2 regions of the Tateyamaria sp. GN1-10 genome follow, and region 1 is predicted to be linked to the other one. Evidence: riboswitches for the same ligand, from Rfam matches in the RefSeq annotation. Region 1 holds a riboswitch; the other holds the start of a gene.

Region 1 (5,937 bases):
GGACTACGACCGCCGCTACCGCCCGCAAAGCGCGGACAGTCCATGGGCCAGCTGGAGTCATGGCGATGACTAATGGCCTTATGATCTCAGCCCCCGCGTCAGGCACGGGCAAGACGACGGTGATGCTGGGCCTGCTGCGCGCGTTGCGCGATGACGGATTGGTCGTGCAGCCCTACAAGAGCGGGCCAGACTATATAGACCCGGCCTTTCACCTTGCAGCCGCCGGGCGTGCCTCGTTCAACTTCGATACATGGGCGATGGACGGCAACCTGCTGGGCGGCGTCGCGGCGCAATCACAGGGGGCCGATATCTGCGTGGCCGAAGGGTCCATGGGCCTGTTCGACGGTGTCGCCACGCGCGGCCAGTCGGGCTTTGGGTCGAGCGCCGAAACCGCACTCGCCATGGGCTGGCCCGTTATTCTGGTCATCGACGTGGGCGGACAGGCCCAATCGGCAGCGGCCACAGCGCTGGGGTTCAAAAGCTACAACCCAGACCTGCCTTTTGCCGGTGTGATCCTGAACCGGGTCGCCAGTCCCCGGCACGAACGGCTGACCCGGTTGGGTATGGAACGCGCAGGAGTAAAGGTTTTGGGCTGTCTGCCCCGGCGCGGCGATCTGAAGCTGCCCGAGCGCCACCTTGGACTTATTCAAGCGGTTGAGCATCCCGATCTTGAAGCAGCGATCGCGGGATACGCCGACTTCCTGCGCGAAAACGTGGACCTTGATGCGATCAGGGCCGTGGCGCAAGCCGGTCCGGCCCTTGATACGCATCCGCTGCCGACACCACCCGCGCAACGGATAGCATTGGCTCGCGATGCCGCGTTTTCCTTTACCTACCCGCATCTGCTGGAAGGATGGCGGGCGGCGGGGGCCGAAGTCCTGCCCTTTTCTCCGCTGGCCGATGAAGCGCCCGAGCCAGACGCCGATCTGGTCTGGCTGCCCGGCGGCTACCCCGAATTGCATGGTGGCACACTGGCGACAGCACACACGTTCCTTTCAGGATTGCGCAAGCACGCCAAGACCAAGCCGGTTCACGGTGAGTGTGGTGGTTATATGGTTCTGGGTGCCGGTCTGACCGACAAGGACGGCACGCGGCACGAGATGGCAGGTCTGTTTGGCCTTGAAACCAGCTTTGAAAAGCGGAAGTTCCACTTGGGCTACCGCCGCGCGGTGCTGGACGCGCCCATGCCTGGCTTTGCCGCCGGTGCAGCGCTGCGCGGGCACGAGTTTCACTATACAACAATCCTTGACGAACCCGATGAGCCCTTGGCCCAGGTATCTGACGCGGACGGCAACCCGGTGCCTGAGACCGGGTCGCGGCGTGGCCATGTCACCGGCACGTTCTTTCACCTGATCACCGGGGAAACGGCATGACCGGGTTTGTCAGCTTTGTGGGATCCGGTCCCGGCGACCCCGAGCTTTTGACGCTCAAGGCCGTGGATCGGCTGAAGCGCGCGGATGCTGTGCTGTTCGATGACCTGAGTGCGGGTCCCATCCTCGGCCATGCGCGCAGCGGTGCAGACCTTGTGGGTGTGGGCAAACGGGCCGGACGCCCATCGCCCAAGCAGCACCATGTCAGCCAGTTGCTCGTTGACTACGCAACCGAGGGTCAGCGCATCGTCCGGCTGAAATCCGGCGATGGCGGCACGTTCGGGCGGTTGGAAGAAGAAACAGAGGCTCTGAAGGCCGCAGGCATCCCATTCGAGATCATTCCCGGTGTGCCGTCAGCCTGTGCGGCTGCGGCGGCAGCAGGCATTCCGCTGACCCGGCGGCTGACAGCGCGTAGAGTTCAATTTGTCACCGGCCACGATGTGCGCGGCGCCTTGCCCGAGGACCTGAACATGGCGGCCCTTGCCGACGCGCAGGCCACAACGGTTGTGTTCATGGGTCAGCGCACCTTTCCCAATTTTGCGGAGATGTTGATGCAGGCTGGGCTGCCCGCTGATACACCCGCGCTTCTGGCCGAGGGTGTGTCCACCGACGCGCAGAAGCTGCACCGCACAACGGTTTCGGAACTGGCCGAGGAACTGGGCCGGGGTGTTAGTGATGCCCCTGCCCTGATCTTGTACGGCGCGCTTGCGGAAAGCTGAGCGCGCCCTTTCCGCGTCGTCAAATGCCGCATCCGGACTTGTCCCGCTGGGGAATCATTGTAAACGTGGATTGACGATGGTGGCCCCGAAAGGGGTCTGAAAAGGGAACCGGGTGAAAATCCCGGACTGCCCCCGCAACTGTGACCGGCGAGCGGCCCGGCATGAACCACTGGCCCCAAGATGGGGTTGGGAAGGTCCGGCCCCGCAGCGACCCGGCAGTCAGGAGACCTGCCATCGACAAATGAAACTTGCCGGGTCACCGGCCATAATGCCGCCGGGGTTGGTGGCGAGGAGACAGAGAGATGCATATCGAACCGGGCGTCGTGGATGGCGCGAAAATGGCACTGGCCTACGGCACTGCCGCAGCTGCCGCGGGCTATTCCTTCAAACTGGCCGCCGAGGACCTGAAACAGCACAGCGTGCCGTCCTTCATTTTGCGCGCCGTGATGGCGACCGTGGGCACGTTCGTGTTCTTCGAAGTGCTGCCGCATTTCGCTGTTGGCGTCTCTGAGGTGCATTTCATCCTTGGCACAACCCTGTTCCTGCTGCTCGGCCCTGCCGCCGCTGCCTTCGGCCTCGTGTTCGGCCTGCTGATGCAGGGCACGTTCTTTGCCCCGTCCGACATGCCCATGTTCTTTGTCAACATGACCACCCTGCTGTTCCCGCTGTTCGCTGTACACGCGCTGGCCAAGCGCATTGTACCGAACGCAACGGCCTATGTGGATCTCGACTATGCCCAAGTGCTGAAGATGTCCGCCGTGTACCAAGGTGGTGTTGTGGCCTGGGTCGCGTTCTGGGCGATCTACGGCCAAGGCGTCGGTGCCGAGAACATCCAATCTGTACTGGCCTTCGGTGGTGCCTATCTGCTGGTCATCCTGATCGAGCCCATCGCCGATCTGGCCGTTCTGGCGGGCGCCAAGGCGCTGCGCGGCACGCAAGGCAGTGGCATCTTCACCAACCGACTGCATGACGCGGCTTGATCCCGCAACATAGGAATAAGGAAGGGGCCGCCACCGCGCGGCCCTTTTTACACCATGACCCAGCTTTTCTTGATTGGCATCGGCACCGGAAATCCCGATCACCTGACGGGAGAGGCCCGGCGCGTGATGGCCGAGGCCGATCTGTTTTTAATTCCGCACAAGGGGGACGGCAAATCCGATCTGGCCGATCTGCGGACACAGATCATTGCCGATCTGCGCGATGACGCGCCTATCGCCCTCTTTGACATGCCTGTTCGGGATGACAGCCTACCCTACATCGCCCGCGTCGACGCTTGGCATGATGAGATTGCAGCGCTTTGGACCGCCACTATGGCGCAATATCCCGCCGCCCGGAAGGTCGCGCTGCTGGTCTGGGGTGACCCGTCGCTTTATGACAGCACCCTGCGCATCGCGGCTCGATTGGACCCATTGCCGGAGGTCCGTGTGGTGGCCGGGATCACATCGATACAGGCCCTGACAGCGGCTCATGCCATTCCGCTTAATACCCTGAACGCGCCTGTCACGATCTCGACCGGGCGGCGTCTGCGCGACCACGGCTGGCCTGACGGATGCGAAACGCTGGTGGTGATGCTGGATGGCGATTGCACCTTCAAGACTCTTGATGGCGACGCATACGACATCTGGTGGGGGGCCTACCTGGGCATGCCGGAACAGATCCTTGATCATGGGCGATTGGCCGATGCCTCGGACCGCATTGTGGAGCGCCGCGCCACGGCCCGCGCGGCCCATGGCTGGATCATGGATACCTATCTGCTGCGAAAACTGCCTGAAAAATAGGCGATCCGCACAGGAATAGAACGCAGGCCGGGGTCAGAGGCTGGCCGAACACGTTTCGCAGTGGTCATATCGAAGGGTATGAACGACCACGAAACCGAATGACTGCCCACCTGCCCCTGACTGCTGCCACAACCTGCGCGCAACCACGCGCCATCGGGTCAGTGCGCCTATCGACCAAGCCGGTGGGAGGGCAAACGGTCATTGACGGACTGTATCAGAAAGGCGCGGCCAAGGTGGTCTTTCCGCGCGCCACCCGCGGTTTGACGGCGGTGCTGTTGAACACCTCCGGTGGTGTGACGGGCGGGGACAGGTTTGATTACGCAGCCACTGCCGGGGCCGGCACGCATCTTACGATGACCACGCAGGCCTGCGAACGCGCCTACCGCGCGCAACCGGGCGAGGTCGGGCGGGTCGAGACCCGCCTTACCGCCGAAGACGACGCAACGCTTTGGTGGTTGCCGCAGGAAACGCTGATCTTTGACGGCTGCGCCATGACCCGGCGGCTGTCCTGCAATCTTGCCCCAACCGCCCGTGCCTTGATCGTTGAGCCGATGTGCGTCGGCCGCATCGCCATGGGCGAAGACACGGTGCATGGCCATTTTGCGGACCGTGTATCCATTACCCGCGACGGTGCGCCTTTGGTGCTGGATGCGTGGACGCTGTCGGGCGATATGACGGCGCAGATGTCGCGAGCCGCCATCGGCGGCAGGGCCACGGCCATGGTCAGCCTGACCTACATCGCACCAGACGCCGAAGCACATCTGGCCCCCATCCGTGCCCTTTTGCCCGACACCGGTGGGGCCAGCCTGCTGACGGATGACACCCTTGTTCTGCGCACGCTCGCCCCCTCGGGCTACCACCTGCGCAAGACGCTTCTGCCCATTATGGACCACCTCACCGGTGGTCACCTGCCCATCTGCTGGAGACTTTAGCCCATGCAACTCACCCCCGCGAAAAGGACAAACTGCTGGTCGCCATGGCCGCCGAGGTCGCGCGCAAGCGGTTGGCGCGCGGCGTCAAGCTGAACCACCCGGAGGCCATCGCGTTGATCACCGATGCGGTAGTGGAAGGTGCACGCGACGGGCGCTCGGTCGCCGACATGATGGAGGCCGGTGCACAGGTCATCACCCGCGACCAGTGCATGGACGGCGTGCCCGAGATGATCCACGACGTGCAGGTCGAAGCCACCTTTCCCGATGGCACCAAGCTGGTCACCGTCCATAATCCCATCCGCTGACAATCCCCGAAGGAAAATCCATGAAGACTCCGCTTGTCCCCCTCGCCGCCCTGCTGCCCATGGCCACCCCGGCCTTGGCGCACTCAGGCGCTCACGCGCACCCGCATGGATCGGAGCCCTGGATCGTTGCCATGGGCCTCGCGCTGATCGTCGGGGCGGCATTAGCGGCATGGAGGCGCAAATGATCCCCGGCGAAATCATCACGGCAGACGGGAATATCGAACTGAACACCGGTGCACAGGCCATCACGCTGCATGTGGCGAACACAGGCGACCGTCCCGTGCAGGTCGGCAGCCACTACCATTTTGGCGAGGCCAACAGCGCGCTGGAGTTTGACCGCGAGGCCGCACGCGGTATGCGCCTGGATATCGCGGCGGGCACCGCAGTGCGGTTCGAGCCGGGACAGGCCCGTGACGTACAGTTGATCCCGATCGGCGGTGCGCGCAAGGTATACGGGTTTAACCAGCAGGTGATGGGCGACCTTTGAGCAGGGCAAACCCTTAGGGAGGAAAAGACGATGTGTGATGTATGTGTGATGAACGCGGTGAAAGAGCGGATGCTCTCGCGCCGGGACTTTTTCAAGACCAGCGCGGCGATGGGCGCGGCAGCGACAGTGGGCATGACGGCGGCACCCGCGGCCATGGCTGCGGGCCATGGCGGTGTGGTCGATATGTCCCACAAGCTAAGCCCGGACTTTCCCACCTTCTTCGGCGTACCCGGCATCTCGATGGAGCAGCAATTCAACTTTGCGGAACACGGATTCAACCTAATGAACCTGGCCATTAACGAGCACACGGCGACCCATATCGACGCGCCGCTGCACTTTTCCGCAG
Region 2 (5,937 bases), 1.1 Mb from region 1:
ACATGTCGTCCATGCTGGCGGCATCTTTGTCGCCGATGTGAATGCAGCTTTCCGTCAATTCGTAGACGTCGATGCCAAAGGGCGCGAGCGTTTCGGGTGTAACGTCGCCCCCAACCTTTATGCCGTAGTTCCAACCGGCAAAGAAGAAGTCTGCGTCTGCGCCTATCAGCACCTCTTTGCTGGGGTATTTTGCGGACAGTTCTGGCAGCGCTTCGATGCCCGCCGTCATCTCTTCGTCCAGTGTTTTCCAGCCCGAAATACCTGTGTAACCGACCATCCGGTCTGCAAGGCCAAGCACAAGCATCATCTCGGTCAGGTTTACGTCGTTCGAGATTGCAGCCTGTGGCGGGGCATCGAAGGTGACAGTACGGTCACAGCTTTGCACCGTGGTTTGTGCGAATGCGCCGGTGGCGCACAGGATGGCGATGAGGGTGGTGAGTGTGAATTTCATTGGGGGCCCTATGTCGGCAAATGGAATGAAAAATGTTTGGTATCGCTTGGGCTCAGCCGCTCGCGCCGCGCATCGACACGGAATGCGGATGACACCTGTGCTTCGGTCAGCACCTGATCGGGAGGGCCAAAGCCCTTGGTGTGGCCATTCTCAAGAAGCAGGATGGCGTCACAGGTCTGCGCGGCCATGTTCAGGTCGTGCAGCGAGACGATGATGGTGAGGTCAAGCTGGCGGATCAGTGCCAGCACCTCGAGCTGATGACGGATATCAAGGTGGTTGGTCGGCTCATCCAGCACCAGGACCTGCGGTTCCTGCGCCAGTGCACGGGCCACCATAACCCGCTGCCGTTCTCCACCTGACAGTGTTGCCACGTCCCGATCCGCGAAATCCTGAAGGTGCAACTGCTTGATCGTGCTTGCGACGATGCCAGCATCTCGTGCGCCGCTGGCGGAAAACCCGGCGCCGTGCGGTGTGCGACCCAGTGTCACGACCTCGCGCACTGTCAGTCCAAAGGAAGAGACCTGTTCCTGCAAGACCGCCGCCACACGTTGCGCCGCCGTGCGCGGCGGGACAGACCAGATGTCTTTGCCAGCGATGCGAATTTGGCCGGTCGAAGGGCGGTAGTAGCGGTAGATCATCCGCAGCAGCGTTGATTTACCAGCCCCGTTTGGCCCAACGACACCCAGAACCTGCCCAGCCTGAACGTGAAAGCTGGTCGGTTTCAGCAGCGGGGCCGAGCCACGCTGTGGTGTCCAACTGACGTTTTCGGCAACAAGATCAGCGGCGCTCATGACGCCCGCACGTTGCTGTCTTCCAGCGCGATGATGGCGGCCGGGACCCGGGCAAGTGTTGATGTGCGCAATTTTCCGGGGCGGTCCACTGATGAACACCATCCGTCGTCCATCTGTGCATATTGCCGGGCAAATGCCATGAGGTCGTCTATGTCTGTGTCCGCTTCGATATCCCCAAACAGGTAAGTGGCCTTGCGGGTGCCATGATAGGCAACGGTGCAGGGGCGATCGCATCCGGCCATGCAGGCCACGCCAGAGATTTCAAACTCGTCCGTGATGCTGTCGCCCGCCGCGGCAATCGCAGCGCGCAATTTTGCAATCAGTTCATAGCCGGGTCGGCAATTGCTGCCCTTGTGCCGACAGGATGTACATATCGTGATCTTCTGTGGTGGTTGGCCCATGTCGCCCTCCGCGATAGTTCGAGGCGTACGGCAGACATGTCACTTTTGGCGGGTCGTTCCGCAAAAACCATCATGGCTTCCTGTCCGGACGCCCCGTCCGGGTTGAAGTTACATCGATGATGGCAGGTCTCCTGACTCGCGGGTCCGGGCTTGCCCGATCCTTCCCGAACGCAGGCGTTCAGTGGTGATCATCGGGGTCGCTCACCGCTCACAGTTGCGGGGGCAGTTACGGATTTGGCACCAATCGGCATCCTCACCGTATTCCCTTTTCATCCCGGTTAGCCGTCGGCATCCGGGAACCATCGCAAAAAACGATCTGCTAGAAACAGGGGCGCGTCAAGCGGGAAAGATCGAGTGGCCACTCGGATATCTGCGTTGTGTCGCGGGGCCGGGGCTGCAAACAAAAAAGGCGCCCATGTGGGGCGCCTTTTCGATCTGTGGTGCGATAAAGGTCAGAGGTAGTTGCCCATCTCAACCGCTGTGTCACCCATGCGGTTCGAGAAACCCCATTCGTTGTCATACCAGCTCAGGATACGGACCATGTTGCCATCCATGACCTTGGTCTGGTCGGTGGCAAAGATCGACGAGTGCGGATCGTGGTTGAAGTCCATCGACACCAGTTTGGCGTCCGTTATGCCCAGCACACCTTTCAGTGGGCCAGCGGCGGCGGCTTCGGTCATGGCTGCGTTAATCTGCTCAACGGTCACGTCGCCATTCACCTCAACCGTGAGGTCGACACAGGATACGTTCGGTGTGGGGACGCGGATCGCCACACCGTCCAACTTGCCGTTCAGTTCCGGCATGACCAGACCAACGGCCTTGGCTGCCCCGGTCGAGGTGGGGATCATCGACAGCGCCGCAGCGCGGGCGCGGTAGAGATCCTTGTGCATCGTGTCCAGCGTTGGCTGGTCGCCGGTATAGCTGTGCACGGTGGTCATGAAGCCGCGCTTGATGCCGAACTGGTCATGCAGCACCTTGGCGACGGGCGTCAGGCAGTTGGTGGTGCAGGAGGCGTTCGACACAACCACATCGTCACCCGACAGGGTGTCATGGTTTACACCATAGACGATGGTTTTGTCGGCGTTCTTGCCGGGGGCAGAGATCAGCACGCGGCTGCTGCCGTTCTCAAGATGCGCCTGACACGCCTCTTTCGAGGTGAAGATGCCGGTACATTCCATCACGATGTCTACATGGCTCCAAGGCAGGTCGGCGGGGTTGCGCTCTGCCGTGACCTTGATGGGGCCATGGCCCACGTCGATGCTGTCGCCTGCGACGGTCACCGTCGCGGGGAAGCGGCCGTGCACGCTGTCATATTGCAGCAGGTGGGCGTTGGTCTCGACCGGCCCGAGGTCGTTGATCGCGACCACCTCGATATCTGTCCGACCGCTTTCGACGATCGCGCGTAGCACGTTGCGCCCGATGCGCCCGAACCCGTTGATTGCAACTTTGATGGCCATGGTATCCCCCATGTCTGGTGTCAGAATGATGTCTGAACGCGGCCCCGAAGCTGAGGGGAGCGCCGTTACCGCTAACAAATGCAAAGCGACGCGATTGTCAACCGGGGATGCCGGTCAAATCGGTGCGACATGTCGGGCGCGGGTCAGCGCCAGAACGCGATCCACTCCAGCAGCTCAGCGAATTTCTTGCCCAGGAAAATGAGGTGTTCCTTACCATACAGCATCACATCCAGGGTGATCGCGCCGATGATCAGCAGGGCAAGGACAAGGGCGATGCGGTTGGTCATGGGGCTGCGTCACAAAGAAAAAGGGCAGGGCTGTTGTGACAGCCCCACCCGATGCTTGCAACCTGTAGAGTTGTTCAGGTCAGGCGACCCATGGCAACCGCGACATCTGCCATGCGGACCGAAAACGCCCATTCATTGTCATACCATGCCAGCACGCGCACCATTCGGTTGCCCACCACCTTTGTCTGGTCGGGGGCAAAGATGGACGAGTGTTCGGTGTGGTTGAAATCAACGCTGACCTTCTGTTCGTCATCATAGGCCAGCACACGACCCATGGGGCCGGCTGCAGCCTCGGCCATGGCGGCATTGACCTCTTCGACGGTCACGTCGCGACTGGCTTCAAATGTCAGGTCCACGGCGCTCACATTCGGCGTGGGCACGCGCATGGCGGTGCCATCGAGCTTGCCTGCGAGGTTCGGTAGGACTTCGCCCAGAGCCTTGGCAGCACCGGTCGAGGTTGGGATCATGGCCATCGCCGCGGCGCGGGCCCGGTATAAATCGTCGTGCCGACGGTCCAGTGTCGGCTGATCGCCCGTGTAGCTGTGGATCGTGGTCATCACACCGCGTTCGATGCCAAACGCGCGGTCCAGAACCTTGGCCAGTGGGGCAAGGCAGTTCGTGGTACACGACCCGTTGGAAATCATCCGGTCATTGGCGGCGAGCTGTTCGTCGTTCACGCCGAAGACAACCGTCTTGTCCACGTTTTTGCCCGGCGCCGACAGCAGCACTTTCTTAGCGCCGCGGTCCATGTGGACCTTGGCCTTTTCGCCGTCGTTGAACTTGCCCGTGCATTCCAGCACCACGTCCACGCCGGTCCAGTCCAATTCATTCATGTCGTAGGTGGACATCATGCGGATCGGCCCACGGCCCAGATCCATCGTATCGTTGGTCAGTTTCACCTCGTTTGGGAAACGACCGTGCACGCTGTCATACTTGATCAGGTGGGCGGCCGTTTCCAACGGCCCCGTGGCGTTCACAGCCACCACGTCGATGTCGTTGCGCAGCGACGTTGCAATATGGCTGAGGGTGCAGCGCCCAATGCGTCCAAACCCGTTAATTCCGACTTTGATGGTCATGTTTCCGGTCGTCCTTCCGCTGGGGCAGCTTGAATGTCGCGAGCGTGATAGCCGCTACGCCGCAATGAGAGAAGGGGAAAAGAGAATATTAATCAGAGTGTTAGCGATAAACGTGTTCCATTGTATGCAGTTCGCGCTAACAGTATGCGGAACCGCCACACTGTGTTATGCGCTAACGTAAGGACAAAACGAGGGAACGGGCGAAATGAGCGGACTTTTGGCTCTTTTGGACGACGTTGCGGGAATCGCCAAAGTGGCGGCCGCATCGGTGGATGATGTGATTGGGCAGGCGGCCAAGGCAGGGGCAAAGGCGGCTGGCGCTGTGATCGACGACGCTGCGGTGACGCCGAAATACGTTGCGGGCTTTTCAGCTGACCGCGAATTGCCAATCATCTGGCGTATCGCCAAGGGGTCGTTCAAGAACAAGCTCGTGTTCCTGTTGCCCATCGGTCTGCTGCTGGCCAACTTCGCGCCTTGGGCCATTCCGCCGCTTCTGATGCTGGGCGGAGCCTATTTGTGTTTCGAAGGGGCGGAGAAGGTGGCGCATGTGCTGGGGTGGGGCCATGGGCACGATGATTACCCAGGCAAAGAGACTGAAGTTCAAGACCCGGCGCATCTGGAAGAGCAGAAGGCCCAAGGTGCCATCAAGACCGATTTTATCCTATCGGCGGAGATCATGACGATCTCACTGGCAGCCATCCCCGAAAGCAATTTTTGGATGGAAGCCGCGACGCTGGCGGCGGTGGCCATCATGATTACAGTGGCGGTCTATGGATCCGTTGCATTGATCGTGAAGGCGGATGACGCTGGCCTCGCCATGGCAAACAATGGTCGCCTTGGCCTGACACGCGCGCTGGGGCGAGGGCTGGTCAAGGTGATGCCAGGCTTTATGAAGCTGCTGACAATCGTCGGAACGGCAGCCATGCTGTGGGTTGGTGGGTCCATCATCGTGCACGGTTTGGCAGAAATGGGTTGGCACACACCGGAAGAGATAATCTATGGCCTCGGCAAATCGGCGGGAGCCATGGTCGAGGGGGCGTCGGGCTTTGTGTCTTGGATCACCAAGGCTGGCGTTGATGGAATCTTGGGCCTTGCCTTGGGCTTTGCACTCATTCCGGTTGGAGAAAAGATCATCACGCCGATCTGGCGCGGCGTGTCTGCATCGCTTTCGCGTGCCTGATCATTAAGCTAAGTACAGTTTTCCTGGCGCGGGCGATCTGATGTCAGACCGTTTCCGCGTGCGGCTTGGGACTGATCTTGGCGTCCACCATCGAGTCCTGAGATTCTGCCGCAGAAGACATGGGCAGGGCGGGATCACACGTATCTTTTCTAAGCGAAACAAGCATAGTCATGGCAACGGTCAAAGCCGCGCCGCCGAACGAATAGATAAGCAGGGCAACCCACCAACTGGCGCCCATTGCCAAAGCTGTTATTGCCCCACCGGCGGCCAGAATTGTGGCTATGATCAATATGC

The links. A riboswitch is a leader RNA that binds a small molecule or an ion and turns the genes downstream of it on or off. The one in region 1 is predicted to bind cobalamin.
Region 2: linked by a shared signal. The riboswitch ahead of ACZ1HN_RS12485 (DUF1636 family protein) and the one ahead of ACZ1HN_RS18100 (energy-coupling factor ABC transporter permease) in region 1 are both predicted to bind cobalamin.

What each region holds. Positions count from the first base shown of each region.
Region 1 covers NZ_JBVFUR010000004.1:3,233,014-3,238,950, forward strand. The annotation lists gene cobM (precorrin-4 C(11)-methyltransferase) at 1-73, shown strand, start outside; gene ACZ1HN_RS18090 (cobyrinate a,c-diamide synthase) at 66-1,373, shown strand; gene cobA (uroporphyrinogen-III C-methyltransferase) at 1,370-2,089, shown strand; cobalamin riboswitch at 2,150-2,339, shown strand; gene ACZ1HN_RS18100 (energy-coupling factor ABC transporter permease) at 2,392-3,069, shown strand; gene cobF (precorrin-6A synthase (deacetylating)) at 3,124-3,867, shown strand; gene ACZ1HN_RS18110 (urease accessory protein UreD) at 3,966-4,799, shown strand; gene ACZ1HN_RS18115 (urease subunit gamma) at 4,787-5,104, shown strand; gene ACZ1HN_RS18120 (LPXTG cell wall anchor domain-containing protein) at 5,125-5,289, shown strand; gene ACZ1HN_RS18125 (urease subunit beta) at 5,286-5,591, shown strand; gene ACZ1HN_RS18130 (cyclase family protein) at 5,622-5,937, shown strand, end outside.
Region 2 covers NZ_JBVFUR010000004.1:2,148,892-2,154,828, forward strand. The annotation lists gene ACZ1HN_RS12475 (ABC transporter substrate-binding protein) at 1-451, opposite strand, end outside; gene ACZ1HN_RS12480 (ABC transporter ATP-binding protein) at 460-1,242, opposite strand; gene ACZ1HN_RS12485 (DUF1636 family protein) at 1,239-1,643, opposite strand; cobalamin riboswitch at 1,748-1,962, opposite strand; gene gap (type I glyceraldehyde-3-phosphate dehydrogenase) at 2,096-3,100, opposite strand; gene ACZ1HN_RS12495 (hypothetical protein) at 3,244-3,387, opposite strand; gene gap (type I glyceraldehyde-3-phosphate dehydrogenase) at 3,462-4,463, opposite strand; gene ACZ1HN_RS12505 (DUF808 domain-containing protein) at 4,669-5,643, shown strand; gene ACZ1HN_RS12510 (hypothetical protein) at 5,687-5,937, opposite strand, start outside.